DNA from 3 places in the Alteromonas sp. 4NH20-0104 genome. Region 3 is predicted to be linked to each of the others. Evidence: predicted binding sites of a transcription regulator. Region 3 holds the regulator's gene; each other region holds the start of a gene.
The links. Region 3 encodes ArgR, which controls arginine synthesis, uptake and breakdown. Its sites were predicted from a motif close to ANTGAATANNTATTCANT; they were not measured.

Region 1: AC27IB_RS08150 (OadG family protein) is a predicted target of ArgR. The motif match lies at 1,904-1,921, and genes of this name have one in related genera.
Region 2: gltA (citrate synthase) is a predicted target of ArgR. The motif match lies at 3,669-3,686, and genes of this name have one in related genera.

The regions. Positions count from the first base shown of each region.
Region 1 covers NZ_BAAJLP010000008.1:156,013-166,048, forward strand. The annotation lists gene greA (transcription elongation factor GreA) at 40-516, shown strand; gene AC27IB_RS08140 (NUDIX domain-containing protein) at 593-1,147, shown strand; gene AC27IB_RS08145 (GNAT family N-acetyltransferase) at 1,147-1,620, shown strand; gene AC27IB_RS08150 (OadG family protein) at 1,999-2,262, shown strand; gene oadA (sodium-extruding oxaloacetate decarboxylase subunit alpha) at 2,281-4,071, shown strand; gene AC27IB_RS08160 (sodium ion-translocating decarboxylase subunit beta) at 4,078-5,208, shown strand; gene AC27IB_RS08165 (ATP-binding cassette domain-containing protein) at 5,213-6,028, opposite strand; gene AC27IB_RS08170 (oligopeptide/dipeptide ABC transporter ATP-binding protein) at 6,025-7,020, opposite strand; gene AC27IB_RS08175 (ABC transporter permease subunit) at 7,020-7,913, opposite strand; gene AC27IB_RS08180 (ABC transporter permease) at 7,900-8,931, opposite strand; gene AC27IB_RS08185 (ABC transporter substrate-binding protein) at 8,924-10,036, opposite strand, start outside.
Region 2 covers NZ_BAAJLP010000007.1:117,478-127,513, forward strand. The annotation lists gene AC27IB_RS07135 (phosphohexomutase domain-containing protein) at 1-1,384, shown strand, start outside; gene AC27IB_RS07140 (DUF3429 domain-containing protein) at 1,465-1,884, opposite strand; gene gltA (citrate synthase) at 2,113-3,390, opposite strand; gene sdhC (succinate dehydrogenase, cytochrome b556 subunit) at 3,822-4,196, shown strand; gene sdhD (succinate dehydrogenase, hydrophobic membrane anchor protein) at 4,190-4,537, shown strand; gene sdhA (succinate dehydrogenase flavoprotein subunit) at 4,539-6,311, shown strand; gene AC27IB_RS07165 (succinate dehydrogenase iron-sulfur subunit) at 6,325-7,035, shown strand; gene sucA (2-oxoglutarate dehydrogenase E1 component) at 7,176-10,001, shown strand; gene odhB (2-oxoglutarate dehydrogenase complex dihydrolipoyllysine-residue succinyltransferase) at 10,011-10,036, shown strand, end outside.
Region 3 covers NZ_BAAJLP010000028.1:63,162-73,197, reverse strand. The annotation lists gene ppc (phosphoenolpyruvate carboxylase) at 1-1,852, shown strand, start outside; gene AC27IB_RS18075 (hypothetical protein) at 1,915-2,805, opposite strand; gene mdh (malate dehydrogenase) at 2,961-3,899, opposite strand; gene argR (transcriptional regulator ArgR) at 4,244-4,708, shown strand; gene AC27IB_RS18060 (TonB-dependent receptor) at 4,802-7,957, opposite strand; gene AC27IB_RS18055 (PhnD/SsuA/transferrin family substrate-binding protein) at 8,452-9,318, shown strand; gene AC27IB_RS18050 (hypothetical protein) at 9,290-10,036, shown strand, end outside.

The DNA.
Region 1 (10,036 bases), on a different contig from region 3:
TTTCAAGCAAAACATATTCAGGTAAGTGAGAATAACAACATGACTCAATATCCTATGACTGCACGTGGTGCTGAGATGCTTCGCGAGGAGTTGAATCAACTTAAATCGGTAGAGCGTCCTAAAATCATCGCTTCGATTGCCGACGCCCGTGAACATGGCGACTTAAAAGAAAATGCTGAGTACCATGCTGCCCGCGAACAACAAAGTTTCTGTGAAGGCCGTATTCAGGACATCGAAGGTAAGCTGTCTAACGCTCAGATTATTGATGTCACCAAGATGCCTAACAATGGAAAGGTTATTTTTGGTGCCACGGTAACCATTATTAACGTTGATAACGATAAAGAAACGACTTATCGCATTGTTGGCGATGATGAAGCGGATATTAAACAAAACCTGATTTCCGTTAATTCACCCATTGCCCGGGGTCTGATTGGTAAAGAACTGGATGACATGGTGAACATTCAAACGCCGTCTGGTGCGGTGGAATATGAAATCATCGAAGTCGAATACCTTTAATCCTCTCTAAGAGCTGCTTTCGCAGCTCTTATTTTTTGTACTGCCTGGTTCTGTTTCCTGCACTAAATGGATTTTTATGAAAGACACCAAGACCGACGAAATTCAAACCCTCGACTCCAAAGTGGTTTATCAGAATCGCTGGATGACGGTTCGCGAGGATAGCATTGGCCGCGAGGATGGCTACCGGGGAATTTACGGTGTCGTGGATAAGCCCGATTTCGTAGTGGTGATAGCGCTGGACGGTGACGATGTTTACCTGGTCGAGCAGTACCGCTATCCTGTGAAGGGCCGTCATCTTGAATTTCCTCAAGGGGCTAAAGAGGGCGCGGAAACCTTTGACGCACTGAGTGTTGCTAAGGCCGAATTAAGAGAAGAATGCGGTTTGCTGGCAGCCGACTGGCAGTATGTAGGAGAACAATTCTTAGCTTATGGGATGTGTTCCCAGCGCTACCACATCTTTGTGGCCAAAACGCTCACCAAAACGGCTCAGGCACTGGAAGAAGAAGAGCAGGGGCTTACCGTGCATAAACTGCCTCTGGCCGAAGTAAAAGCACGTATCATTAACGGTGAGATGATGGATTCAACCACCTGCAATGCCTTTGGCCTGGCAACGCTGAAAGGGTTTATCTGATGACCGTTGCCACGCAGGTGGACATTAGCGTTGATGACCTCACCGGCGGCGATGTGATTGCGTTGCTCGAAGAGCATCTGGCGGATATGTATGCCACTTCTCCTCCTGAATGCGTTCACGCTCTCGACGTTAGCAAGCTCAAGGCGCCGGAGATTACCTTTTTCGCCGCGCGCTCAGACCGCAGGTTGTTGGGTTGCATTGCACTTAAGCACATCAATCCGCTGGAAGCTGAAATAAAGTCCATGCGCACACCCGCCAATGCGCGTCGTACCGGTACCGGCAAATTATTGCTCGAGCACCTTATCCGGTTTGCCAGTGACGCCGGCTATCAAACCCTGTGGCTGGAAACCGGCAGCATGGAATTTTTTGCCCCGGCGAGGCAACTGTATCAGCGCTACGGCTTTTCGTTTTGTGGACCATTCGCCGATTATCAACCCGATCCCAATAGCTGTTTTATGTGTAAAACGCTGTAACCGGGAATCTTCACACGCCTTAGCCATGGGAAAATAAATTTTCCATTAATTCAGATCAAGCATTGCTTCGCTTTGTCTTGCCTTCAACAGTGCGCTCCAGCACACTGATTAACAGGCGATATATTAACCAGTTATACACCCTATAAACACTGCTTATGGGTTATGCAATGAATACGGATTGTTAATATTGTGTGATCCTGTTATTCACTGAATTTATACACCCCATAAGTCAAACTTAATTTTATGCACTAAATAGAATATATATTGATATTTAGTCGTAAAAAATGATTTTTTATGCAATTCAAACAGTTGTTTATATTGTGTTTTAGCAACTGCCGTGATACTAATCTGTTTCCAAAATAATGCCCGGGAAAAGCAATGACTACACCAATTTCAGGATTACTAATGGAAGCCGGCAATTTGCTGCTGGTCGGAATGGGCTTTGTTTTTGTGTTTCTGACAATTCTCATTTTCGCGGTGAACGCACTCAAGGCTTTTTGTGAGCGTTTCCCTGGTCAGGAGCCTCAGGCGCCAGCAAGAGCGTCGGGCACGAAAGCCACTTCAACAGTTGCTGCCGATACTAACGTTATCGCTGCCATATCTGCTGCTGTGCACGCGCACAGAAACGCAAAGAATAAATAACACACTTTAGGAGAACACATGTCTAAGCCACTGGCGATTACCGAACTGGTGCTTCGGGATGCGCACCAATCACTGTTAGCCACCAGAATGCGTCTGGAGGATATGCTCCCCATCGCTGAAAAGCTTGATAATGCGGGTTATTGGTCAATCGAGTCCTGGGGTGGTGCTACCTTCGATTCCTGTATACGTTATCTTGGCGAAGATCCCTGGGAGCGTATTCGCGAATTAAAAAAGGCCATGCCTAAAACCCCGCAACAGATGTTGCTGCGTGGCCAGAACCTGTTGGGCTATCGTCACTATGCGGATGACGTAGTGACCCGCTTCGTTGAGCGAGCCCACGACAACGGTGTCGACGTGTTCCGTATCTTTGACGCCATGAACGATGTGCGCAACCTGCAAACGGCGATTAAAGCGGCTGTGGATTGCGGTGCCCATGCCCAGGGGACTATTTCCTATACGGTGAGTCCGGTTCATAACCTCGAACTGTGGCTGGATATGGCGAAACAGCTTGAGGACATGGGGGTTCACTCAATTTGTATTAAGGATATGGCGGGCCTGCTTAAGCCCTACGAGTGTGAAACCTTAATCACCGAGCTGAAGAAAACCGTTGAGGTACCCATTGCCATGCAATGTCACGCCACAACCGGTCTGAGTACAGCAACGTATCAGAAGGCCATTGATGCCGGCATTGATATTCTGGATACCGCTATTTCATCCATGAGTATGACTTACGGTCACTCTGCCACTGAAACTATGGTATCTATTCTGGAAGGTACTGAGCGTGATACCGGACTGGATTTACCCGAACTGGCTGAGATTGCTGCGTATTTCCGTGATGTACGGAAAAAATACGCCAAGTTTGAAGGCAGCCTGAAAGGCGTGGATGCGCGCATTCTGCTGGCTCAGGTGCCAGGTGGTATGCTAACCAACATGGAAAGCCAGCTGAAAGAGCAGGGCGCAGCTGATAAGTTTGACGAAGTGCTGCAGGAAATCCCGCGGGTTCGTGAAGATCTGGGCTTTATTCCTCTGGTCACACCGACGTCGCAAATCGTTGGTACCCAGGCGGTGTTAAACGTCCTCACCGGCGAACGTTATAAGAGTATTTCTAAAGAAACCGCAGGCGTACTGAAAGGCGAATACGGTGCTACCGCTGCGCCTGTTAACAGTGAACTGCAAGCGCGGGTACTGGACGGTGGCGAGGCGATTACCTGTCGTCCGGCCGATCTGATTGAGCCGGAACTGGAAAAACTCGAAACTGAACTCGATAGTCTGGCCAAGGAAAAGTCGATTACTCTGGCCAAAGACAAAATCGACGATGTGCTGACCTATGCACTGTTTCCACAAATTGGCCTTAAATTCCTTGAAAACCGCAATAACCCGGATGCATTTGAACCGGTTCCAACCGGCGAAGAAGCCGCGCCAGCTGCACCGGCAGCCAGCGCCCCGGCATCAGCATCAGAAGCGGCTGTTTATGATGTTCGTGTAGACGGCAAACTGTACAGCGTTGAAGTCGGCGCTCAAGGCGAACTGGGGGCTATTACGCCAGCAGCGTCTGCTCCTGCTCAGGCGGCAGCGCCTGCAGCCCCGGCACCATCGGGTCAAACCATTAACGCGCCGTTAGCCGGTAATGTGTTTAAAATCCTGGTTTCGCCAGGCGATCAGGTGGCCAACGGCGACGTTGTAATCATTTTGGAAGCAATGAAAATGGAAACCGAAATTCGCAGTGCGTTTGACGGTACAGTGTCTTCAATTCAGGTAAAAGACGGCGATGGCGTTTCCAGCGGTCAGCCTCTGATCAGTTTGGGTTAAGCGGCCATGGAACAATTAGCCATACTATGGGACAGCACGGCGCTGGCCCATTTTCAAGCGGGCCAGCTAATTATGATGGCAGTAGGCGGACTACTGTTGTATCTGGCGATCGTTAAAAAGTTTGAGCCATTACTGTTATTTCCGATAGGGTTTGGCGCCTTACTGACTAACATTCCGCTGGCGGGGTTCACCGAGCCTGGCGGTCTGTTGTATTACATCTACGAAGTGGGGATCCACTCCGGCGTTTTCCCTCTGCTCATCTTTATGGGCGTGGGAGCAATGACCGACTTTGGCGCGCTGATAGCCAATCCGCGAATGCTGCTGCTCGGTGCGGCTGCGCAGTTTGGTATCTTTGCCACGCTGTTCGGGGCGATTGCGCTTAATTTTATTCCGGGTTTTGATTTTTCCCTCAAGGACGCCTCGGCAATCGCTATTATTGGCGGAGCTGACGGGCCTACGGCGATATTCCTCGCTTCCCGGCTGGCGCCGGACTTGCTGGGTGCTATAGCGGTTGCTGCGTATTCTTACATGGCGCTGGTACCAATTATACAACCACCCATTATGAAAGCGCTGACCACCCCGGAAGAGCGTAAAATTGAAATGGCGCAGTTACGTCACGTTTCAGCCAAAGAGAAGATTTTATTCCCGCTGGCAGTGCTGTTCCTGACCATTCTGTTCCTGCCTTCGGCAACCCCACTGGTGGGTATGTTCTGCTTCGGTAACCTGATGAAAGAATGTGGTGTGGTCGATCGCCTGAGTAAAACCGCTCAGAACGAACTCATCAATATCGTCACCATCTTCCTGGGATTAGCGGTAGGCTCCAAGCTGTCTGCAGATAAATTCCTGACGGTGGAAACACTCGGTATTCTGGGACTGGGGGCGGTGGCCTTCGCTATCGGCACCGCAACCGGTGTACTGATGGCTAAGGCGATGAGCAAAGCCAGCGGGGGAACCATTAATCCTCTGATCGGTGCGGCAGGCGTGTCGGCGGTACCCATGGCCGCGCGGGTGGTAAACAAGGTGGGTCTGGAAGCAAACCCGCATAACTTCCTGTTAATGCATGCTATGGGACCTAACGTGGCTGGCGTACTGGGTTCTGCCGTGGCGGCAGGGGTACTGCTGGCACTGGTTGGTTAGGCAATTAGTCTGGTTCCCGCATCGTTTGTTGCGGGATTAACGACTGATACGACATCACCAGTTTTTTGGTCATCTCATGCTGAGGCCATCGAAAGATGGTCTCGGTTTTACCACTTTCAATAATCTGTCCCTTATCCATCACAATCACCCGGTCTGCAATGTGCCGGACAATCCCCAGGTTGTGGGAAATAAAGATAAACGCCAGGCCCATTTCTTTTTGTAACTGCAGGATCAGGTTGACGGTCTGGGAACGAATAGTCGGATCCAGCGCGGCAAAAGGCTCATCGGCAATTAACACTTTGGGGTCGGGTAATATCGCTTTGGCCAGCGAAACACGCTGTTGCTGGCCGTCAGAGAGCATATGCCGGTAAAAATAGATATGTTCCCGCAGTAACCCTACTTTTACCAGTGTGTCGCCTATCAGGGCTTTACGCTCTTCTTCTGACATCGATGAATTTAAGCGTAGCGGCTCGTCAAGGATTTGGCCCACTGTTATCCCGGGGTTAATCGACTCACTGTTGTGCTGGAATATCATGCGGATACCGGTAATGTCGGCTTTTTTGCGCGCCACCCGGTGTTTCACTGACCAGTATCTTTCTTCCTGTAACTGAATACGTCCTTCATCCGGCTCCACTGCACCGGCGAGCATTTTGGCCAGCAGCGATTTGCCAGACCGGTTCTGACCGATAATAGCGATGGTTTCTCCTTTGGTGACCTGCATATCAATAGGACCAAGGGAAAACACCTCCGGTTTTTTCAGCCAGCGTTTTTTACTGCTATGGCGAAAGGTTAAGCCGCTGACGTTAAGTATCTGAGTCATACTTTCTCCCGATGAAGCGGGAAGTGGCAGCTATAGCTGTGATCATGAATCTTGCGTACCGCAGGCACGTTTACACAGGCTCGTTGGGCTCTCGGGCAGCGCGGCCCCAGACGACAGCCAATAGGCAAATGTTGCAGGGTCGGAATGGTACCGGCCAGGGTAGGTAACTGAGATTTAGGCGGTAAATCCTTGCTAAAACTCGGCGCACTGTCCATTAACGCCTTGGTATAAGGGTGTAATGGCCGTTTGCGAATATGCTTCATCTTGCCGGATTCCACCGTTTGCCCGCAATAGAGTACCGTCATGGTATGCGACATACTGGCAATGGCCAGCAGGTCATGGCTAACAAATAAAATGCCCAGTGACCGGGTTTGATTGAGGCGTGACAGTAACTTTAACACCTGCACTTTGGTGGTGGTTTCCATGCCCCGGGTCGGATCATCGGCAATCAGCATTTTCGGCTGGCTGACCAGGGCCATGGCGAGCATTAGCTTCTGGCCAATATCGGTGGGGATCTGGTGTGGGTAAGCTCGCAGATACTGGTTGTGATCTTTAATCCCGACTTTGTGCACGGTGTTAATAACCACCTTGCGTCTCGATTGTGCCCGTTGCCAGAACCAACTACCTTCAATTAACTGGTCCGGCAGTGATTCTTCCAGTTGCTCGCCCAGGGTTACAGACGGGTCCAGCGACGCGATAGCATGCTGAAACACCACGCCGATGTCTTTGCGAAGGATTTGCCGGCGTTTTTGCTCCGACATCGACAGCAGATTATTACCGTTCCAGCTCATACGGTCGGCGGTAATGCTCCAATTGGGCGGCGTGGCACCAGATATAGCCTGTACTATTAAGCTTTTACCAGAACCGGATTCACCCACCAGAGCGCGAATCTCGCCCGAGTTAACGGTTAGATTAATTTTATCCAGCGCCTTGATCACCTGGGTCCCGGTATCAATCTCCAGGGTCAGGTTTTTGATGTCCAGTAAAGGCATTAGCGATTCACCCGTTTACGTAGCGCAGAGCGCAGTCCATCACCCACTATGGTAATTGACAATACCATCAGAAAAATCGACACACCAGGAATTGCAATATTCCAGGGCGCCAGATAGCCAGCATCGAGACCGGTGGCCAAAATTGCGCCCAGCTCGGGAAGCGGTGCTTGCGCGCCCAGGTTTAAGAAACCCAGGGCGCTAATGTCGATCACCGCAATAGACAGGGCCAGGGTGCCCTGAACCACGAGCATTTCAATCATATTGGGTAATATTGAATGGTAAAACAGTTGCAGGTTGCTGGCACCGTCGAGGGTGGAAGACTGGATATAGTCTTTTTTCATTTCACCACGCACAAAAGAACGGGTGTGGTGCACAAACTGGGGGATTAGCGCCAGGGTAATCGCCCACATACTGTTCACCAGACCACTGCCCAGAATACCAACAATAATAATAGCAATCAGCAGGGTAGGGATAGCCATGAGGGCATCCAGCAAATGGTTTACAACGCTCGAGCGAACACCGCTGAGCATGCCGGCGATGGTGCCGATGGTTACGCCCACGAGCATGGCAATAATGACCACTAACAGGCTGGTACCGAATGTCACCCGACAACCATACATGATGCGGGAAAATAAATCCCGGCCCAGGGCATCGGTGCCGAACAGATGGGCAATCGAACCGTTGGGCGCCCAGCTTGGTGGAATAAGCAGGGCTTCGGTATTCTGGTAGGCCGGGTTATAGGGGGCCACAAGCGGTGCGAAAAAAGCGAAAAATACAAATAATAGTAAGACGCCCAGCCCTACCAGTGCAATATGACTGGATTTAAACGCCCGCCAGGTGTGTTGCCACGGCGACGGATGGGCTTCATCATCGTAGAGGCTAAATCGTGACACTTTCGAATTTTTCCCTGCTTGGATCGATTAAACGGTTAAACAAATCAATGGCAATGGTGATCATAACCACCAGGGTCGACACGGCCAGCATACCCATTCGCAGCGCCGAGTAATCCCGTTGATAAATTGCCTGAATCAGCCAATTGCCTATGCCGGGCCAGGAAAACAAGGTTTCCACGATCATGGCGTTAGTGATCAGCGTGGTAATCTGCATGGCCATTAAAGGCAATATTGGTAACAGAGCATTACGTAGCACATGGCGGAAAAATATCTGCTTGCTCGATAACCCTTTGGACCGTGCCGCAATAATAAAAGGCCTGTTGAGCACATCGATAATTGAACGCCGGGTTATCCTGATCATCGAAGCGGTAGAAATAAATGCGATGGACAACACTGGCAGGATCATATGTAACAGCGCATCGCTGAATGCAGCGGCTTTATCAACATTATCGGCCAGCAAAATATCGATGAGCAGAAAGCCGGTTTGAGGGGGAATATTAAACAACAGATTAATTCGACCGGATAATGGCAGCCAGCCAAACTGCAAACTGAAAGTCAGTATAAACAGCACCGCTAACCAGAATACAGGCACTGAATACGCCGTCACACTGAGGGAGTTTATGGTAAAATCGGTAGTACTGTAGGCGCGCAAACCGCTGTAACACCCCAGTGGTATACCCACCACAATAACAATAAACATGGCACAGGCGCTGAGCTCAATGGTGGCAGGTAAGGCCAGCATTATTTCTTGTGATAAGGGCTGTCCGGAAATCAGACTGACGCCCCAGTTACCGGCGAACAGCTCGCTGAGGTAGTCGGCAAACTGCACGATAATGCTGTTGTTCAGATGATACTGATTCATCAGCGCTTCGTGTTGCATCAGATTTTGCGGGGTAATGCCGGTCAGGGTGGTAACAGGCTCTGCCGGAAATAAATAAATCAGTGAAAACGACAGGGCACACAAAGACAATAGCGTCAGGCTGAACAAAATGCAGTAACGAAGCAGGATCCTAATCACGTTGTTTGGTCACTCCGCCCAGTCTGACACCGCCGTAAGGGTTGATTACCATACCGTTTAATTCTTCCCGGTAAGCCTGATAACGGTAGGCATGGGCAATAGGGACCATCGGCAATTTATCGAAAAGCAGTTCGTTGGCCTGGAAGTACAACGCTTTGCGGATATCCACATCTTCGGTTTTTATGGCACGGTCGAGTATTTCATCATAAGCGGGGTTACACCACCTCGCCCGGTTTGTCCCGGAGGGGATAGCGTCACAGCTTAATAAGGGCCGGTAGAAGTTGTCCGGATCGCCGTTATCCGCAGACCAGCCAATCAATACTGAATCATGATTCCCCTGACGTAACTGGCGCCGGAAGGTCGACCAGTCGTAGCTGACAATATTCACTTCTACCTCAATGTCTGCCAGATAGCGCTGGATCAGTTCTGCCATTTTCTGGGCATTAGGGTTATAAGCCCGCTCTACAGGGATTGCCCAGACAGACATGGTAAAGCCGGGTTCGATACCCGCTTCATCGAGTAACTGTCTGGCCAGAACCGGGTTATAGCCGGTATCCTGCGCATCCGCCTGGTAGGCCCAGCTGGCGGCGGGTAACAACGATTTAGCGCGGGTGGCGCTGTCGAAATAGACCGCCTCAATCAGGGTGTTTTTATCGATGGCATAGGCCAGCGCTTTTCTCACTGATGGGTTATTAAACGGCGGACGCTGGGTATTGAATGCCCAGAAGCCGATGTTCAGACCGGGTTTCTCGGCCAGCACCAGGTCTTCACGTTCACGAATGATCTGGTGATCCACCCTCGCCGGAAAGGCCACTGCGTCACACTCACCGGTCATCAGTTTGGCCAGTCGCAGCGAGCTTTTCGGAGTAATATCGAAGATCAGTGCTTTACTCGCCGGCGTGCCTCCCCAGTAATCATTATTCACGTCATAACGGATATAATGGTTTTTCTGATAATCGGCATACTGATAAGGGCCGGTGCCAATGGGCAGTCTGTCTATTCTTTCCGGAATGCCGTTAGACATGAGCACGTCGCCATATTCGGCCGAAAGGATCACGGAAAAGTCACTGGCGATATTTGCCAGAAAAGAGCTATCCCGTTGTTT
Region 2 (10,036 bases), on a different contig from region 3:
CGCTTACCGGATTGGTTACGCTTTTGCAGAAGAGTTATCAGCCAAATCTGTTGTGGTTGGCGGCGATGTGCGCCTGACCTCAACGCCATTAAAACTGGCCTTAAGTGCTGGTTTAATTGACGGTGGCGCAGACGTAACGGATATTGGCATGGCCGGTACCGAAGAAATCTACTTTGCTACCAAACACCTTGGCGTGGATGGGGGCATTGAAGTCACCGCCAGCCATAACCCGATTAATTACAACGGTATGAAGCTGGTAAAAGCTGGCTCGGTACCTATCAGTGGTGATACGGGTCTTAACGCAATTAAAGATCGCGCCGAAGCGCTAGACAGTGGCTACGTTACTGAACGTATCGATTTTTATGCTAAAGGTGCCAAAATTGATGCTGATGCCTTTTTCAATGGTAAAGCACATATCGCTACCGACATTTTAGCTGAAAGCGGTAAATACCATCGTCATTTGAATATGGATGCCTACGTGTCACATATTCTGTCTTATGTGGATATCAACAACTTTACCCCGCTTAAGATAGTGACTAACGCTGGTAACGGAGCAGCCGGTCTGGCGTTGGATGCCATTGAGAAAAAACTGCACGATAAAGACGTGCCGATTGAATTTGTGAAAGTACATCATAATGCTGATGGTACATTCCCCAATGGTATCCCTAATCCGTTACTGCCCGAGAATCGAGCCGATACGGCCAATGCCGTAATTGAAAGTGGCGCTGATTTTGGTATTGCCTGGGATGGTGATTTCGATCGCTGCTTCCTGTTTGATGCGGATGGGAATTTCATTGAAGGGTATTACATCGTAGGGTTATTGGCGCAGGCATTTTTAAATAAAGGGCCGAGCAAAATTATTTATGACCCGCGTGTTTACTGGAACAGTGAAGACATCATTAAATCATCCGGCGGTACGCCGATTAAATGTAAAACAGGCCATGCGTTCATTAAAGAGCGTATGCGTCTTGAAGATGCCGTATATGGCGGTGAAATGAGCGCGCACCATTATTTCAGGGATTTTGCCTACTGTGATTCAGGCATGATCCCCTGGTTGCTAGTCGCTGAGCTTATTTGTACACGTCAGCAGTCTCTGGCATCCATGGTAAAAGAGCGTATAGAAGCTTTTCCGTCGTCAGGTGAAATTAACAGTAAGTTAAAAGATGCCGATGCGGCATTAGCAAGAGTGCTGGATAAATATCAGCCGCTGGCAGAAGTCATTGACGAGACGGATGGTATCGGCCTGGAATTCGGTACATGGCGGTTTAATTTACGTAAATCTAATACCGAACCGGTGATCCGGCTGAATGTTGAATCTAAAGGTGATATTGCTTTGGTTGAAGAAAAAACCAAAGAACTGCTGGACTTAATCAGAGCCGAATAAGCAAGACAGTATTAACTATTCAATAAAAAACACCAGCTTCGGCTGGTGTTTTTATTTTCAGAGGCTTAACAAGTTGGCTCTTAGCGGCTGAAAATCATCAGAGCATGCGATAACACAACCACGGTGGTTAACTGCATACGCAGTTTGGTGTAAGCCACAACCATTTCTTTTGGTAGCGTGAGTACCTGTTTGTCGTAAAACATCATGAGCAGGTAGCTAATGCTCAACACGCCTAATACCCATGGTGCCCCGGTTTGAGTTAAACATATCCATCCCACAATGGTGGGTAACATGGCGACATACATTTGGTGCGCAGGTTTATTGCTGCTGATAGCATCGTACCAGTGCACACCACCAAAAAAAGAGAGCAGCACTGCTGAGTACTGAGTGAAGTAAAGGTATATCAGTGATTGCGGCAACACATCGGTAAACGTTAGTGCATTCAGACCGATAAAGGGCAGTAAGCCGGCGTAACCTAATTGTTTTATAAGGGGCTGCATGGTTTGGGTGATACCTTACTTATAATAAATATTTAAACATTATTACGAAAATTTATAACTGGTGGATTATTAAATCAGTAATCGATTGTTATTCCATTCTATTTAAATTCATTTTCTTAATAAGTGTAACTTAAATGTAATTTTAAAAGTTAATAAAAAGTTAAGTGCTTATTTAGTAATAAAAAAGGCCCGCAATGCGAGCCTTTATATTTTACAATTAAATTAACGTTATTTAATTGGCGTATATTTACGCTGAGTGTGACCAGTATATAACTGACGAGGACGACCAATCTTTTGGGCAGGATCAGACATCATTTCATGCCAGTGTGAAATCCAGCCAACGGTACGAGACAGGGCAAAGATACAGGTAAACATATTCGTTGGAATACCGATTGCTTTCAGTACGATACCAGAGTAGAAATCAACGTTCGGGAACAGTTTCTTCTCTGCAAAGTACGGGTCTTCCAGTGCAATACGCTCCAGTTCCATCGCTACGTCAAGCAGTGGATCCTGAACATCCAGCTCTTTAAGTACTTCGTGGCAGCTTTCACGCATTACGGTTGCACGTGGGTCGTGGTTTTTGTAAACACGGTGACCAAAGCCCATCAGACGGAACGAGTCGTTCTTGTCTTTAGCGCGGTCAATGAACTCAGGAATACGGTCTACTGAACCGATTTCTTCCAGCATTTGCAGACACGCTTCGTTAGCACCACCGTGAGCAGGGCCCCATAGTGACGCAACACCCGCTGCGATACACGCATAAGGGTTTGCCCCAGAAGAACCGGCCAAACGAACGGTAGAGGTTGATGCGTTTTGCTCGTGGTCAGCATGCAGAGTAAAAATGCGGTCCATTGCACGTTCTACAGCAGGGCTGATTTTATAGTCTTCAGCTGGCACAGAGAACATCATGTTCAGGAAGTTAGCCGCATAGCTCAGGTCGTTACGCGGATAAACAAATGGCTGACCAATGTTGTACTTGTAACACATGGCAACCAACGTCGGCATTTTGGCAATCAGACGGTGGGCGCAGCGAACACGCATGTCGAAATTAGAAACGTCCAGGTCACTGTGATAGAACGAAGACATTGCGCCAACTGTACCATTAAGCATGGCCATAGGGTGTGCATCGTTACGGAAGCCGTGGAAGAACATGTGAATTTGTTCGTGCACCATGGTGTGGCGTTTGATAGTGTTTTCGAATTCTTCGTATTCGTCTTTGTTGGGTGCATCACCGTGCAGCAACATGTGACAAACTTCCAGATAATTGGCATCACGTGCCAGTTCGTCGATTGGGAAGCCGCGGTGTAACAGTACACCTTTTGCGCCGTCGATAAATGTAATGGAAGACTCGCAAGATCCAGTCGCCAGGAAACCAGGGTCGTAGGTGAAATAGCCGTGTTTACCAAGGGCACGAATATCAATCACATCTTGGCCTGCAGTTCCAGACAAGATAGGAAGCTCGATTTCCTTGTCGCCCGCTTTCAGAATGGCTTTTTGATCTGCCATAAGTTGCTCTCCTCAGAATTTTCTTTATCGGGATGTTACTCAATTTTGAGCAATCCGGTGGGAAAAGTGGCGTATTTGTACTTTATTATGCAGTAACAAGTCAATTTTATTACTTATATTACACATAAATATTCTAGATTGTCTGAGATTATACTGGTTATGTAGTACCCGGGATCAAGCGTTTTTATCGTTTCTACGACCTAAGACTAATGTCCTAATACCACACAAAAAATTGTAATTATAATAGGTCGTGGATATACTCTGGCCTACTTAAATTGGCTGAATATTTATTCTGTTAATTAAGTAATAAAATATTCACAAAATGTTAACACCTCATTGGATGAGAAATTTAACTTAGTAACAATCAGAATCACTCTGTCAGGACTCAACACGAGAGTGATTTGTCCCTACGGATAAAACAGGCAAAAATTGTGAAAAAGCAAAGACCAGTAAATTTAGACCTTAACACCATTAAATTTCCTCCCTCTGCTATTTCGTCAATTCTCCATCGCGTAACCGGTGTCGCAATGTTTTTTGCGCTGCTGTTTGTGATCTGGGCATGGGCCGTTTCGGTATCATCTCCAGAAGGCTTCGCCAATGTGCAGGCTTTAATGGATGGATTGATTGGAAAGATCATTGCAATCGGTACAGCTTCTGCGCTGACCTACCACATCCTTGGCGGTATCCGTCACGGTATAATGGATATGGGTCACTGGGAAGAGCTTGAGTCTGGTAACTTAAGCGCGCAAGTTGTTATGGGTTTGTGGGTGGTACTGACAGTAGTTATAGGGGTTGCGTTATGGTAACTAATCAGGCAAGCATCAAGCGTAATGGTGTACAGGATTACGTCTCTTTACGTGCAACTGCGGTCATTATCGCAGTCTATACATTCTTCATGGCCGGATTTTTTATCACTACTGAAGAAATTACCTTTGACGTATGGCAGGGGCTATTCTCTGGCATAGCGATGAAAGTATTCACCCTCGCTGCATTGGTTTCCATCATGATCCATGTTCGCATTGGTCTGTGGCAGGTGCTAACCGATTATGTTAAGCCAACCGGTCTGCGCGCTACTATTCAGTATGTACTGAATATCATCGCGTTTGTTTACGTGGCCGCTGGTTTGTTTGTTTTGTGGGGAGTGTAAAATGAGTTTACCCGTTCATGAATTTGACGCCGTCGTTATTGGCGCCGGTGGTGCAGGTATGCGCGCAGCACTGCAAATCTCGCAGTCTGGCAAATCCTGTGCATTATTATCTAAAGTGTTTCCAACCCGTTCGCATACGGTTTCCGCCCAGGGTGGTATTACTGTAGCACTGGGTAATTCCCATGAAGATAACTGGGAATGGCACATGTACGATACCGTTAAAGGTTCTGATTATATCGGTGACCAGGACGCTATCGAATATATGTGTAAAACCGGACCTGAAGCCATTATTGAAATGGAAAACATGGGTCTGCCGTTCTCGCGTTTTGAAAACGGAAAAATTTACCAGCGTCCATTTGGTGGCCAGTCCAAGAACTTTGGTGGCGAGCAGGGCGCACGTACCGCCGCAGCGGCTGACCGAACCGGTCACGCGTTACTGCATTTGCTGTATCAACAAAACGTTAAAAACAAAACTAAAGTATTCAGCGAATGGTACGCACTGGACCTGGTAAAAAACCAGGATGGCGATGTGGTTGGCTGTACGGCTATCGACATTGAAACCGGTGAAGTGGTTTATTTCAAATCTAAAGCCGTTGTGCTGGCAACGGGTGGTGCGGGTCGTATTTACGCATCAACCACCAACGCACACATCAACACCGGTGACGGTGTGGGTATGGCACTGCGCGCTGGCGTTTGTGTACAAGATATGGAAATGTGGCAGTTCCACCCAACCGGTATTGCCGGCGCGGGTACTCTGGTAACAGAAGGGTGCCGTGGTGAAGGTGGTTATCTGCTTAACAAAGACGGCGAACGCTTCATGGAGCGTTATGCGCCAAACGCCAAAGACTTAGCCGGTCGTGACGTTGTTGCCCGTTCAATGATGACCGAAATTCGTGAAGGTCGTGGTTGCGATGGCCCGTGGGGCACTCACATCAAACTGAAACTCGATCACCTCGGTAAAGACGTCCTTGAATCACGTCTGCCGGGTATTCTTGAGTTGTCGCGTACCTTTGCCCACGTTGATCCGGTTAAAGAACCGATTCCGGTTATCCCAACCTGCCATTATATGATGGGTGGTATTCCAACGAATGTTGACGGTCAGTGTTTAACCCTTGACGAAAACGGCAATGAAAAACTGGTTAATGGTTTATTTGCCTGTGGTGAAATTGCCTGTGTATCCGTACACGGTGCTAACCGCTTAGGCGGAAATTCACTCCTTGACCTGGTGGTATTCGGTCGCGCAACGGGTCTGCACTTAGGTGACAAACTCGACGAAATGACCCCAAGCCGTGAGGCGTCTGAAACTGATCTTGATACGGCCATGGCCCGTTTCAATCGTTGGGAAGGTTCAGAGAAAGGCAAAGGCGAAGATCCGGTTCAAATCAAGAAAGATTTACAGGAATGTATGCAACTTAACTTCTCGGTATTCCGTGAAGGTGATGCGATGGCTGACGGCCTTAACCAGCTTAAAGAGATTCGTGAGCGTCTTAAGACTGCTCGTCTTGATGACAAGAGCGCCGACTTTAACACCCAACGTATTGAGTGTTTAGAACTCGACAATCTGATGGAGACAGCTTACAGCACTGCTGTGGCGGCTAACTTCCGTACTGAGAGTCGTGGTGCACACAGTCGCTTTGACTATCCGGATCGTGATGATGAAAACTGGTTATGTCACAGCGTATACAACCCGGCGACTGAAGCCATGGTTAAACGTGATGTCAATATGGCGCCTAAGCTTCGCGAAGCCTTCCCGCCGAAAGTACGTTCATACTAAGAGGGGTTAGATCATGCAATTAACTTTTTCGGTATACCGTTACAATCCTGAGGTGGATAATTCACCTCGTATGCAGGATTACACCCTGGAAGTGGAAGAAGGCCAGGATATGATGGTGCTGGATGCACTGATTCTTTTAAAAGAACAGGATCCTACGTTATCGTTCCGTCGTTCTTGTCGTGAAGGCGTTTGTGGCTCTGACGGCATGAACATGAACGGCAAAAACGGTCTGGCCTGTATCACGCCACTGTCGGCACTGGGTTCAGGTAAACTGGTTATTCGCCCGTTACCTGGTTTGCCTGTAGTGCGTGACCTGGTGGTTGATATGACCCAGTTCTATACGCAATATGAGAAAATTAAGCCATTCTTAATTAACGACAGTAAACAGCCACCGGCAAGAGAGCATCTGCAGTCTCCGGAAGAGCGTGCTAAACTGGATGGACTCTATGAGTGTATACTTTGCGCATGCTGTTCAACATCTTGCCCATCGTTCTGGTGGAATCCGGATAAGTTCATCGGACCAGCCGGCTTGTTGCACGCCTATCGATTCCTGATTGATAGCCGCGACACAGCAACAGACGAGCGACTGAACGATCTGGATGATGCATTCAGCGTGTTCAGATGTCACGGCATCATGAACTGTGTAAGTGTATGTCCTAAAGGACTAAACCCTACAAAAGCAATTGGGCAGATTAAGTCCATGCTTTTACAACGGGCTGTTTAGCAATTATCTTGATTACTGTTTCAGTAACAAGTAAGTAATGCATAAATGGCCATCCTTATGGGGTGGCTATTTTTTTGTAAATGTGGTCGGGTAAGACGTCCGACCTGACAGTTTTATTGACAACCTAGCAAGGCACAATAATGCAAGAAAGCGTGATGAAAGCGTGGTGGGACTCATCGCACATGGCTGGAGCCAATGCTGCCTATGTGGAAGCATTGTACGAAGCCTACCTTGACGACCCGCAAAGTGTCTCTGATTCCTGGCGTGATACCTTTGACGCTTTACCCAAAGTGGATGGGGTGGAATTAGAAAGTAACCATAGCCTTATCAAAGACCAGTTCCGCAAACTGGCGTCTCTGGGTCCGCTGGCCCGTTGTAGCAGTGGGTCTGCTAACACAACGAGCAGCAATCAGTCAGACCAGAAACAGGTTAAGGTATTGCAGTTAATCAATGCCTATCGATTCCGGGGGCATCAGCATGCCAACCTCGATCCGCTGGGATTGTGGAAACAGGAACGGGTCAGAGACCTGGAGTTGTCGCATCACAATCTATCCGAGACGGACTTTGATACGGTTTTTAACGTAGGTTCTTATGCCATCGGCAAAGAAACTATGGCATTAGGCGAGCTGTTTAAGTCATTAAACAGAACCTACTGTAGCTCTATCGGTGCAGAATACATGCACATTACCGATACTGAGCAAAAACGCTGGTTACAGCAACGTATTGAGTCGGTCGAATCACGTCCGCAAATGGAACGTGACACCAAAGTCAGCCTGCTTAAAGGGCTGGTTGCCGCCGATGGTATGGAAAAGTATCTGGGGGCAAAGTTCCCGGGTGCCAAACGCTTCTCACTGGAAGGTGGCGATGCGTTAATTCCTATGCTTAAAGGGCTGATCACTGAAGCCGGTACACAAGGCACCAAAGAAGTCGTGGTGGGTATGGCTCACCGTGGTCGTCTTAACGTGCTGGTTAACGTACTGGGTAAAAACCCCTCTGTATTGTTCGACGAGTTCGCTGGTAAGCACGATCAAAGTCTGGGTGCCGGTGACGTAAAATACCACGCCGGTTATTCGTCTGACTTTGCCACACCAGGTGGTAACGTTCACCTGGCGCTGGCGTTTAACCCGTCGCATCTGGAAATTGTTAACCCGGTGGTGATGGGCTCTGTACGTGCCCGTCTTGACCGTCGTGAGAACAGTGCACTTAAAGTGTTACCGGTGACTATTCACGGTGACTCGGCCATTGCCGGTCAGGGTGTGGTTCAGGAAACCTTCAATATGTCACAAACCCGCGGTTTTGCAGTGGGTGGTACGGTACGTATTGTTATTAACAACCAGGTTGGTTTTACCACCTCTAAAATTGAAGATACCCGTTCGACGCAATACTGTACGGATATTGCCAAGATGGTGCAGGCACCGATTCTCCACGTCAACTCTGACGACCCGGAAGCAGTGTTATTTGTCACCAAACTGGCGCTTGATTTCCGTAACAAATTTAAGCGTGATGTGGTTATCGATTTGGTGTGTTACCGTCGTCATGGTCACAACGAATCAGACGAGCCGAATGCCACGCAGCCGGTAATGTATCAAAAAATCAAAAAGCATCCTGTGCCGCGTGATTTGTACGCCGACCAGCTCATTGCCGAAGGCGTAATGACGAAACAGGACGTGGATAAGATGATCGAAGACTACCGGGCAGCCCTGGATCACGGCGCTTGCGTAGTTGAAGAATGGCGTCCGATGACCGAGCACTCGGTTGACTGGCATCCGTACCTTGGTCATGACTGGGATACACCCTATGACGGTTCAATGACGCTGGATGAACTAAAGTCACTGGGCGAACGTCTGGTGACATATCCTGACGAAGTGAAACTGCAGTCGCGGGTAAATAAAGTGTATACCGACCGTAAAGCCATGATGGCCGGCGAGCGCAGCCTCGACTGGGGTATGGCCGAACTGTTAGCGTATGCCTCCATCGTTAAAGGTGGCACCAGTATTCGTCTTACAGGTCAGGATTCAGGTCGTGGTACCTTCTTCCACCGTCATGCTGTACTGCACAATCAGGCCGATGCGTCGACCTACATGCCGTTGCAGCACATCAGCGAAGATCAGGAAGCGATTGAAATCTATGACTCCGTGCTGTCTGAAGAAGCCGTTATGGCGTTTGAGTATGGTTATGCTACTGCTGAACCTACCTGTCTGACCATCTGGGAAGCACAGTTTGGTGATTTCGCCAACGGTGCGCAGGTAGTATTTGACCAGTTCTTAAGTTCAGGTGAAGCTAAGTGGGGACGTCTGTGTGGACTAACTGTACTGTTACCCCATGGCTATGAAGGACAGGGTCCGGAGCACAGCTCTGCTCGCCTTGAACGCTTCCTGCAATTATGTGCTGACCACAACTGGCAGGTCTGTGTACCGTCTACGCCAGCTCAGGTATACAACATGATCCGCCGTCAGGTGGTGCGTCCAATGCGTAAGCCACTTATTGTGATGTCGCCTAAATCATTATTACGTCATCCGATGGCAGTTTCTTCACTGGAAGAACTGGCCGAAGGCGTTTTTTATAACGTGATTGGTGAAGTTGACGAACTGCCGGCTAAAGATGTTAAACGTGTTGTGATGTGTTCGGGCAAAGTGTATTACGACTTGCTGGACCAACGCCGTAAAAATGAACAAACCGACGTCGCCATTATTCGTCTGGAACAGTTGTATCCGTTCCCGCAGGAAGAATGTGCGAAAATCGTGGCTGAATACAGCCATGTAAAAGACTGGGTTTGGTGTCAGGAAGAGCCACAAAATCAGGGCGCCTGGTATTGTAGCCAACATCACTTCTGGCAGGTAATCCCAGATGGTGCCAAATTAACATATGCGGGACGTGCGGCTTCAGCTTCGCCTGCCGTAGGTTATTTATCCGTTCACAACCAGCAACAAAAATCCCTGGTTGAAGACGCTCTCACGATAAAATAAGGAACAGAGATGACAATTGAGATAAAAGTTCCGGT
Region 3 (10,036 bases):
AGTGACTGAAGAAGTGTTACTGCTTGCTCGTCGTCGTGCCGCTAAACTGCTGACTATGGACCTCGACCGTCTGCAGGTAGAGCTGTCGATGAACGACTGCAACGACGAACTCAAAGCTGCCGTAGGCGAGCAATATGAACCCTACCGCGCACTGTTACGCCCACTGGTGAAACGTTGCGCCGATACCCGCGACGGTATCTACGATTTCTTCAACGGTCGTCCCTACGACACTAATGAGTGGATTTCGTCTAACGACGAGTTATTAGAGCCCTTATTAATGTGTTACCGCTCGCTGTGCGAGTCTGGTCTGGAAGTTACCGCCAATGGCATGCTGCTGGACACAATCCGCCGCGTGAAATGTTTTGGTGTACACCTGTTACGCCTTGACGTACGCCAGGACTCTCAGCGTCACGCTGATGTACTGAGCGAAGTCACCCGTTACCTTGGGCTGGGCGACTACGCACACTGGAACGAGGCCGATAAACAAGCCTTCCTGCTCCGCGAGTTAAGTTCCAAACGCCCGCTGTTCCCGCGTTGTTGGGAGCCATCAGAAGATGTTAAAGAAGTGCTCGATACCTGTAAGGTTATTGCCAGCCACAGCAAGCACGGATTTGGTATCTATACCATTTCCATGGCGAGTGAAGCATCTGATGTCATGGCCGTACAGTTATTACTGCAGGAAATGGGCGTCGACTGGCCAATGCCGGTAGCACCGTTATTTGAAACCCTGGACGATTTGAATAACTCCCCTATAGTGATGCGTAAACTGCTGAGCATCGACTGGTACCGTGGTTATATCCAGGGTAAGCAGTTCGTCATGATTGGTTATTCTGATTCTGCCAAAGATGCCGGCGCCATTGCCGCAGGCTGGGCGCAGTACGAGTCTCAGGAAGCGCTGGTTGCGCTGGCTGAGGAATTCGACATTAAGCTAACCCTGTTCCATGGTCGCGGCGGTACAATTGGCCGTGGTGGCTTACCGGCACATGCCGCTATTCACTCGCAACCTCCGGGTTCACTGGACGGTGGTTTCCGCGTGACTGAACAGGGTGAAACCATCCGTTATAAGTTTGGTATGCCGTTACTGGCTAAACGCAGCCTGGGTATCTACACCAGTGCGATTATAGAAGCCATGTTGTTCCCACCACCGGCCCCTAAGGACGAGTGGCGTGAACTGATGAAGGCCATGGCCGCGAAGGGTCGCGATTTCTATCGTGGCGTAGTCCGTCAGGATCCGGAGTTTGTCCCTTACTTCAGAGTGGCTACACCTGAGCAGGAACTGGGTAAATTGCCGTTAGGGAGTCGTCCGGCTAAACGTAAGCCAACCGGCGGTATTGAAAGCCTGCGGGCCATTCCCTGGATTTTTGCCTGGGCGCAAACCCGTTTGGTACTGCCAGCCTGGTTAGGCAGCATGAAAGCCATTGAAGCGGTTCGTCAGGAAGGTAACCACGAGAAGCTACAGGAAATGCGCGAGAACTGGCCTTTCTTCCAGTCACGTTTATCCATGCTTGATATGGTTTTCCAAAAGGCCGATCCACGGATCAGTGCAGAATACGATGACCGTCTGGTACCCGATGAACTGAAACACTTTGGTGAAGGTTTGCGCGCGGAGCTGCAGGAAGCCATCAAGCTACAACTGGATATCAACGGTCAAGCTGACATTATGGAAGCGGATCCACAGGGTAAAGAGTCCATGAATATTCGTGCTCAGTACCTTGAGCCGCTGCACTTCCTGCAAATCGAATTACTCTCTCGTTTACGTCAGTTAGAAGACGACGAGCATGATGCGACGCTGGACAAAGCCATGATGGTTGCCATCAGTGGTATTGCAATTGGTATGCGAAATACCGGTTAAGCCACGCTATAATCTATAAAAGCCGCGCCCCTGCGCGGCTTTTTTTATGGGTATTCCTACCACTACAGCTGCTGCAGCTTTTTTAGCCCTAGTATTAACGCATCGTGAGCCGAGGGATCGTTAAATTTAAGGTGGGATTCAAGAAACACCGGCTGGTGATAAAGCTTACGCAACGCATCATTAACAGTAGTAAGAAAACCTGCTGTAGCAGGATTACGGTTACACATCATATGACCGGTTTTAATGGCTGAGTTGCCGGCAATAGCGGCGCTCTGAAAGGTAATTTCCGGGTAGTTTTGCGCTTCTCTCTGTATGTCGTAAGGGTAGGCAAGAATATACTCTCCCCGCTCCCTGACCAGCATCTGAATATCGCTGTCATACTGATGACTGCCCCAACGATAGTATTTAACGCTGTCGGGCAAATCAGCAATCTGGGCATCCAGTAAAGCGCCATGGGAGCGGTCTTTGAGCAGCATAAGCTTACGCTGAGGATAGTAACTAAACAGGGCCCTGAGGCTGGCCAGCTCATTATCGTCGTTCAAGAGGTCGGTCGACAGCGGCGGTGTATCAGTCGTTTGGTATAACCGGTGCGAAAGCAGGTAATCGGTGGGTAAACTAAAATCGAAGGCCGCCTCACGTTCGGGGCTTTTAACTATCATAAATGCACAGGCCGGCGTCTCCTCCGACAGAACCGCAATAATCCGCGACGTAACGGTAAGCTCAGCGGCGGGTTTAAACTCCATTTCTTTAAACAACGCCATATGCGCCGCATTCATGGGACTTTGGGGTGGCCTTTCCTGGTTCAGTACATCAAATAAGGAAGGACTATGGGTAACAAAGCGAATGTCGTTGAAAGACGGGTTAGCAGCCTCCGCTTCTTTTGCAGATAAAGCACCACAAGCCAACAGGCTACACAATTGCAGGATTAATATAACGTAAAGCCGACTTCTCACAATTCACCCAGCAATTTGCCCTGATAAAACCAGTGTTGTTCAATTTTTGAATTATAGCAATCCGATGAGCTGAGCGGGATTGAACTTATTGCTATGTTACAGGCATAAAAAAACCGGCTTGGCAGCCGGTTTTTATCAGGTATATCGTACCAGAATTAACCGTTTACGAAGTCAACACCCAGTTTGATGTCGCCACGCAGGCCTTCCAGCATATCTTCTTTAGCTTTCTGTTCGAAAGCACTCAGTTCGCCGTAAGACAGAATTTCTTCAACACCGTTTGGACCTAAACGTACAGGGTGCGAGAAGAACGCAGCATCGTCGCTGTCATCAGTTTGTACATAGGTGTACTCAACAACGTTGTCGCCTTGCATAGCGGCAACCAGAGACAGGCAGAAGCGAGCAGCCGCCTGACCCATAGACAGCGTAGCAGAACCGCCGCCAGCTTTCGCTTCAACCACTTCAGTACCGGCATTCTGAATTCGGGTAGTCAGAGAAGCTACTTCGTCGTCTGAGAAGTCTACGCCTTCGACCTGAGACAGCAGAGGCAGAATAGTGGTACCTGAGTGACCGCCAATAACCGGCACGTGAGTGCTGGCTGGATCCAGGTCTTTCAGTTCTGCAACGAAGGTTTCTGCACGAATAACATCCAGCGTAGTAACACCAAACAGTTTGTTCTTATCGTAAACACCTTTCGCTTTCAGTGTTTCAGCAGCGATAGCAACTGTGGTGTTAACCGGGTTAGTGATAATACAAGTACAAGCAGAAGGACAGTTATCGGCAATGCCTTCTACCAGATTCTTGACGATACCCGCATTGATGTTAAACAGGTCTGAACGGTCCATACCAGGCTTACGAGGTACGCCTGCTGGAATTAATACTACGTCACAACCTGTTAAAGCTTCTGCCAGGTCGTCTTTACCGTGACCGGTAACCTTAACTGCAGTGGGGATGTGGCTTAAATCTACAGCTACACCCGGAACAACCGGCGCAACGTCATACAAAGCTAACTCAGAACCTGCTGGCAGTTGTGTTTTTAACAACAGTGACAGCGCCTGACCAATACCACCGGCAGCACCTAACACGGCTACTTTCATACCATTTCTCCTCATGGAAAGAATCACGTTTAATAACGGCCGAACACATTAAAGGATGTCAGCCTTAAACTCAATCACCTATTAGTCTTATGACGGGCGAATGGGCGATTTATCGGGTTATATTCAATATAAGTGCATAGTTATGCATTAATGTTGCTTTTTCATGCAAATTAGGGCACAATAACTGGTTTTGAAAACCGTTAGGGGATGGGAACTATCCCGGCCCTGAGCCTTTCGCGGGTTAGAGTATACACCAAGCCGGCAGGTTAGCCGAATCGATTAGCGATTAATGCATAACCCGCGCGGCCAACATCATAAAATTACGAATAAACGTCAGGAACTAAATGGCAAATCAGAAGCAGGAAGAGCTCATCCGGGCATTCAAAGACATTCTTAAGGCTGAGAGTTACGGCTCCCAGGGAGAAATTGTTGACGGGCTGAAAAACCAGGGCTTCAACAATATTAGTCAGAGTAAAATATCACGTATGCTGAGTAAGTTTGGCGCGGTTCGTACCCGTAATGCCCGTGGTGATATGGTTTACTGCCTGCCGCCGGAACTGGGTATGCCTACGGCGAAAAGCCCACTCAAGCAGCTAGTGCTGGATATTGTGCATAATAATGTGATGGTGATAATTCGCACCAGCCCGGGGGCTGCGCAGCTTATTGCCCGTTTACTGGACTCATTAAGTAAAAAAGATGGCGTGCTGGGCACCATTGCCGGTGACGACACTATTTTTATTGCGCCGGCCGATGTCACCAAAATTGAAAATCTGCGCCAGCGCGTAGAGGATTTATTCGACAACGTATAAACATCGTCCTATTGCTAAAGCTTATGTTTATTACAGCGCTGAAAACAAAAAACCCCGCATCAGCGGGGTTTTTTAATGATTAGCAGTGACTGCTTAGAAGCGGTAGCTTACACCTACACGAACTTCCCACAATGATGCAGAACTTGACCAACTGTCACGTTGGTCGGCACCCAGGAACTCCTCGTAAACGTACTGACCGTCTTCATTTACGCTAGCTTCAACAACTGACTCAGAAACGAAGTTACCTTGTTTCAGTACACCCCAGTCATCGTTTAACAGGTTACCCAGGTTTTCGATAACGAAGAATGCTGATGCACGGTGACCTTCAGCAAACGCAGGCAGTTCCTGGCTTACACGAACGTCAACTTTAGTCCACCAATCGCCGTTAGTACCGTTACGAGACGCAATCTTGCCGCGGCCCAGGCCTTCAGATGAAACGAATGCATTGAACGCATCCAGGTCGAAATCAGGACCATAAACTACGCTAGCATCGTCAACAGTTGGAACGTACAGTAACTGGCGACCGCCACCTGTATTGTCATCGCCATAGTATCCGTCGATGTCCTCACCAAAGGTATAACTCATGCCACGACCTTCGTTAGCTGAAGCAAACACGTTGAAACGCGTTGTATAGCCGTCGATAAATTCATGCTTATAACCTACGCGCAGTGTGAAACGGTGCGGAATGTTATAGTTAGAGGTATAGGCACCAGGATTGTTTGGATCGCTGGTCGCAAAGTTAACAAAGTTAGAGTAAGCAACTGAGCTGGTCATTGGGTTAACGTCTGTAGAGTCGTTATAGGCATAAGCAACACTTACGTCTAACCCGAAGTCGTACTCTTTAGACACTGCCAGTGACAGAGTCGTTGCATCACCTGAATCACCGTCAACGTTAGTTAACAGGAAGGTGCTGTTAGAACCATCGTAACGAGGACGACCATCGGGGCCGTAACCGATAATTTCACGTGAAGGCTCAATATAAGTGGCAGCGTCTTTCTTATCAGTATAAAGAATGTCAGCTTGTACCAGGTAGTCACCAGGTGCCAGGTAAGTTAAACCTAAAGCATATTTCCACTCAGTAGGTACTTCAAAGTTAGGATCAACAGCTACCACATTGTTAGCAGAACCGTTAGTTGGAGCATCTTCAACGAAATCGTACAGAGCTTGTGGAATACCATAACCTGGCGACGCACCATTTACTAATGGGGTGTTAAACAAGTCAACTGGCAAACCACCGAAGTCAACATCCTGCTGCCAAGGGGCAACGGTAGTCGCAACCTGGATCACACCGTCATTGGAGTAGGCATTAGATACCCAAACGTTCGGGTTACCACCAGAGTACAGACCGAAACCACCGTGCAGTTCCATATCGTCAGTCAACACGTAGTTAAAACCTACACGCGGCTGCCACAGGTCAATACCATCTAAGTTACCGGTGTTAGACAGGCCCTGACCATTGTTGTAGTCCGCATACTCGGTTTCAAACGCTTCGTTGTAACGAGGACGATCGTCAGAAGACCATTTGTCATAACGTAAACCAAACAGTAAAGTCAGATCGTCATTAACATACCAGTCGTCCTGTAAGTAGAACGTCGTAGTGGCAAAGCTAAAGCTTGCTGCAATGTCATTCGGATCGTTGGTACCAGCAGCATTATTATAGAAAATGCGGCCAGCAAGACCGTTACGGAAATCATCGATTGAGTTAAAGCGATATTCACCGCGTGATTGCTGCACGAACAGGTTGAACACATCTAAGTCTTCGTACTCAACACCAGCAGTGATGGTATGATCGCCTAACAGATAAGTACCTGCCAGTTTAAAGGTTGTGTTATCCCAGTTCAGGTCATTTGATTGACGAGAATCATCCGGGCCAAGGTAAACAACGGTGTCACCCAGGTTAATTTGCATTTCACTGAAACCAGTTCCCGCATCGACAGAGATCTGACGGTTATCCAGTTTAGTCTTACCAATACGCAGTTCGGTTGAGAAATCTGAAGTCCAGTCTGAGTAAACAGAAGCTGTAATAGTTTCGATTTCTGCACCACGCTCATAGAAATGACCGTCGTAAGACAGACGTGATGTACCGGTATCTGATTCAGAAATATTGAAGCCATCGTTCCAGTTGTAAGTGAACGCTGCACGGTGATCTTCGTTGATGTTCCAGTCTAATTTAATCAGTAACTTCTCGTCTTCAACAGGAGAAGAACCTTTGAAACCGCCTGGATCGTATCCGTAAATTGTTTGAGAGATTTCGGTAATTTCAGCAATTTCTTCTGCACTTGCGCGAGACAGGCCTGCATACTCATGAAGACGCACACCTTCTTTCTTCTCATAAGCACCGAATAAGAACAGCTTGTCGCTGATCAGAGGCAGACCTACAGTGAAACCATAACGTTTTTCAGTGTAGTTACCGTTGTCGATGTCGTTACCTTCGATTGAATCGCCTTTAAACGAGTCAGAAGTGAAATCGTAGAAAGCAGAACCGTGAACTTCGTTAGTACCAGACTTGGTTACCGCGTTGATGTTACACGCTGTAAAACCGCCGTACTCTACGTCGAAAGGTGCTAATTCAACAGCAACCTGCTCAATCGCATCGTATGAGAAAGGAATGCTTTCAGTTGGGTAACCGTTAGAGTTAAGACCGAAGTTATCGTTCAGACGCATACCGTCCAGCGTTAAGCTGTTGAAACGTGGTGATGCACCGGCACACTGAATGCCGTCTGAGAAAGTTTCGTCGATATAAACACGTGGGTCGGCACGAACCAGGTCTTTAATATCACGGTTGATAGCTGGTGCGTTTTGCAGGTCTTCAAGACTGAAGTTTGAAGAAGGACCTTTCTGGCCAAAAGCAATAGAAGCAATTTGTGAAGCAGTTACTTCGATACGCTCAACGTCAGCTTGTGCACCCAGTGCAAAGTTGTTCAGGTTTAAACCACTGTCCAGAGACAGGTAAACATCTGAAATAGTTGCATCTTCGAAAGTGTCAGAATCCATTACAATTTCGTATGGACCACCAACACGCAGACCAGACAGGTTAAACTGACCGTTTGCGTTAGCGGTGACTGTTTTAATACTTCCGGTTGGAACGTGCTTAACAGTAATTACTGTACCCGCTGCAGGTGCGCCCTGTGGACCAACTACGCGACCAGTGATTTCTGAAGATGTCTGCTGTGCCATAGCGGCAGTAGACAGACCAACAGACATCGCTACCGCAATCGCTACGCGATTAAGCTTCGATTTTGTCATCATTAGTGTGTTTCCCATTTATTTTCATAAGGCGTTTGTATTACCCCCGTTAACAAGAGGTATAACAGCAACCTGTTGCTTCCGGCAGTAAAGGCAATTTTTATGTCCGGTCACCATAGCCGTTATTGGTGACAGTTCCGTTTCTATAAAACAGCGTAAATCGGGCCGAGATTGTTCATTATTATTGTTTCAGCAATATGACAAGTTCGCTTTGGTTGAACTACTTAAAAAGTTGACAACGCTTATTATTTTTATGTTTTCCTGAACGAACGGTCAGTTATTTACCTAAATTATCAGAACTCTCGGCCCTGCTCACAAGCCCAGCTATATTCTTCGCACATTCACAAAGAATAAACAGCGTTTAAGCAAATTCAAAGTTACTCAATGAATAAACTTAATTTTCAATAATTTACACATTCAAAATAAACTTACTTATTGCATTAAATAAGTTTAACTGTTCAAATTGGACAAATAAGTAAAACTAACTCTAGAACACTTTGCACCGTTTACGACTGAATTCGACAACACGATGGCTGATTGTCGCTGCTATTTTTATTTTTAGCGGCGCGCTTGGCTATGTGCAAAACAGCCAGAAAATCGATGACATCTCGCCGCAAACAACCAGCAAATTAAGATGTGATGCGCCGCTATCGCAAAACCGTAAGGAATTCGTAGTTTACCTTACCGAACAATCCATCGCCGAGAAAGCTCTGCCGCTGCTGTGTGCCAATAATGTAGTGCAACGTCAGTTTGGTGATGTACAGGTTATCATTGGTCGCAATGACTTTGATACCTTTCGCTTTGTGAACCATGGGGTGCCGGAGTTAACCCTGGTTAAAAGTAATGTAGTAGACGCTTTCGGGGCAGACCGCATTTACCATTACGACAGCATTGCCGCACACCCGGATTACAGCGCCTACTTTATTGCCCTGCGGGAGAAACCAGCACTCAGTAAAGAATACCTGCTGGGCAAGCGGATAGGAATACTCGATTATCCCAGCAGCCGCTCCGGGCACATAGTACCTAAAACGGTATTACAACGCCTTGGCCTGAATGACTCCAATATCAAGCTCTACTATTACAACTCTCATCAGGAGCTGCGTCGCGCCCTGATGGCAGGCGAAGTAGACATTATCTCCAGTTACTGGGGTAAAGCCGATGAACAAATACTGTCCAGGAGTTACATCACTTCACTGGAAAACAGCGTTCCCGGTATGCGCTGGTATTTAAAGATGCAGGATAACAACACGGATTTACGCTGTGCTATTCAGCAGGTCATTACTGAGATTTCCAATAACCATCCGCGCAAGTATTACCGCGACGTGGTGCTAATCAATGAGTGTAAATCAAATGAAAACCTATGATATTGCACCCGGTGACTGGTTAAAGGGCGGCATCATAACGCTGATGCTGTTTGTTTTGTTTCAACTCGGTGCCATCATAGGGCAAAGTAGTGCCCGTTTATATGCCGAGCACGAAGCCATCGACAAAATAAAAGCCCGGATCAGTCTCGACCTGCAGTTTTTAGATGTTGGAAACCAAACTCTGAGAACGCCGCCGAATCAGGATACCCTCAAAGGCTACCTTAAGCGCATTAATACTATTCTCAGCGAACAACAAACCGGAGTTTGGCTGGTGTCACTGCAGTCGGTAACGGCCAACACAGCAGGCCAGCCTGAAAATGCCCGTTTAACCCAACTAATACTGGAAAACTCCGAGCAAACCGTCAATGTGCAACTGGCAACCAAACCACTCTATCACTACCTGGCATTCAGCCCCTTAGCCTTAATCGCCGCGTTGCTGATATCGCCGGCTTTTGTCAAAGTCAGGGCAAGTCAGCGCAGGGCAGTTAAAGCCGCAACACTGGCGCAACCCCTTCCTATTGTGAAACTTACCCCCAAATTAACCGTTAATCTTAATGAAAAAACGCTGGGTAACGGGGTAAATGATGTCACTGTGCAATTGCAGAATAAGCCCCTGTGTTTCTACACCGCGCTGCTTCATTACTGTATCGAGAACCCCAATTCCGTGTTATTGCACCATAAAGATATTCCGCCTGAACTGACCCACCTGGCCAGCAAG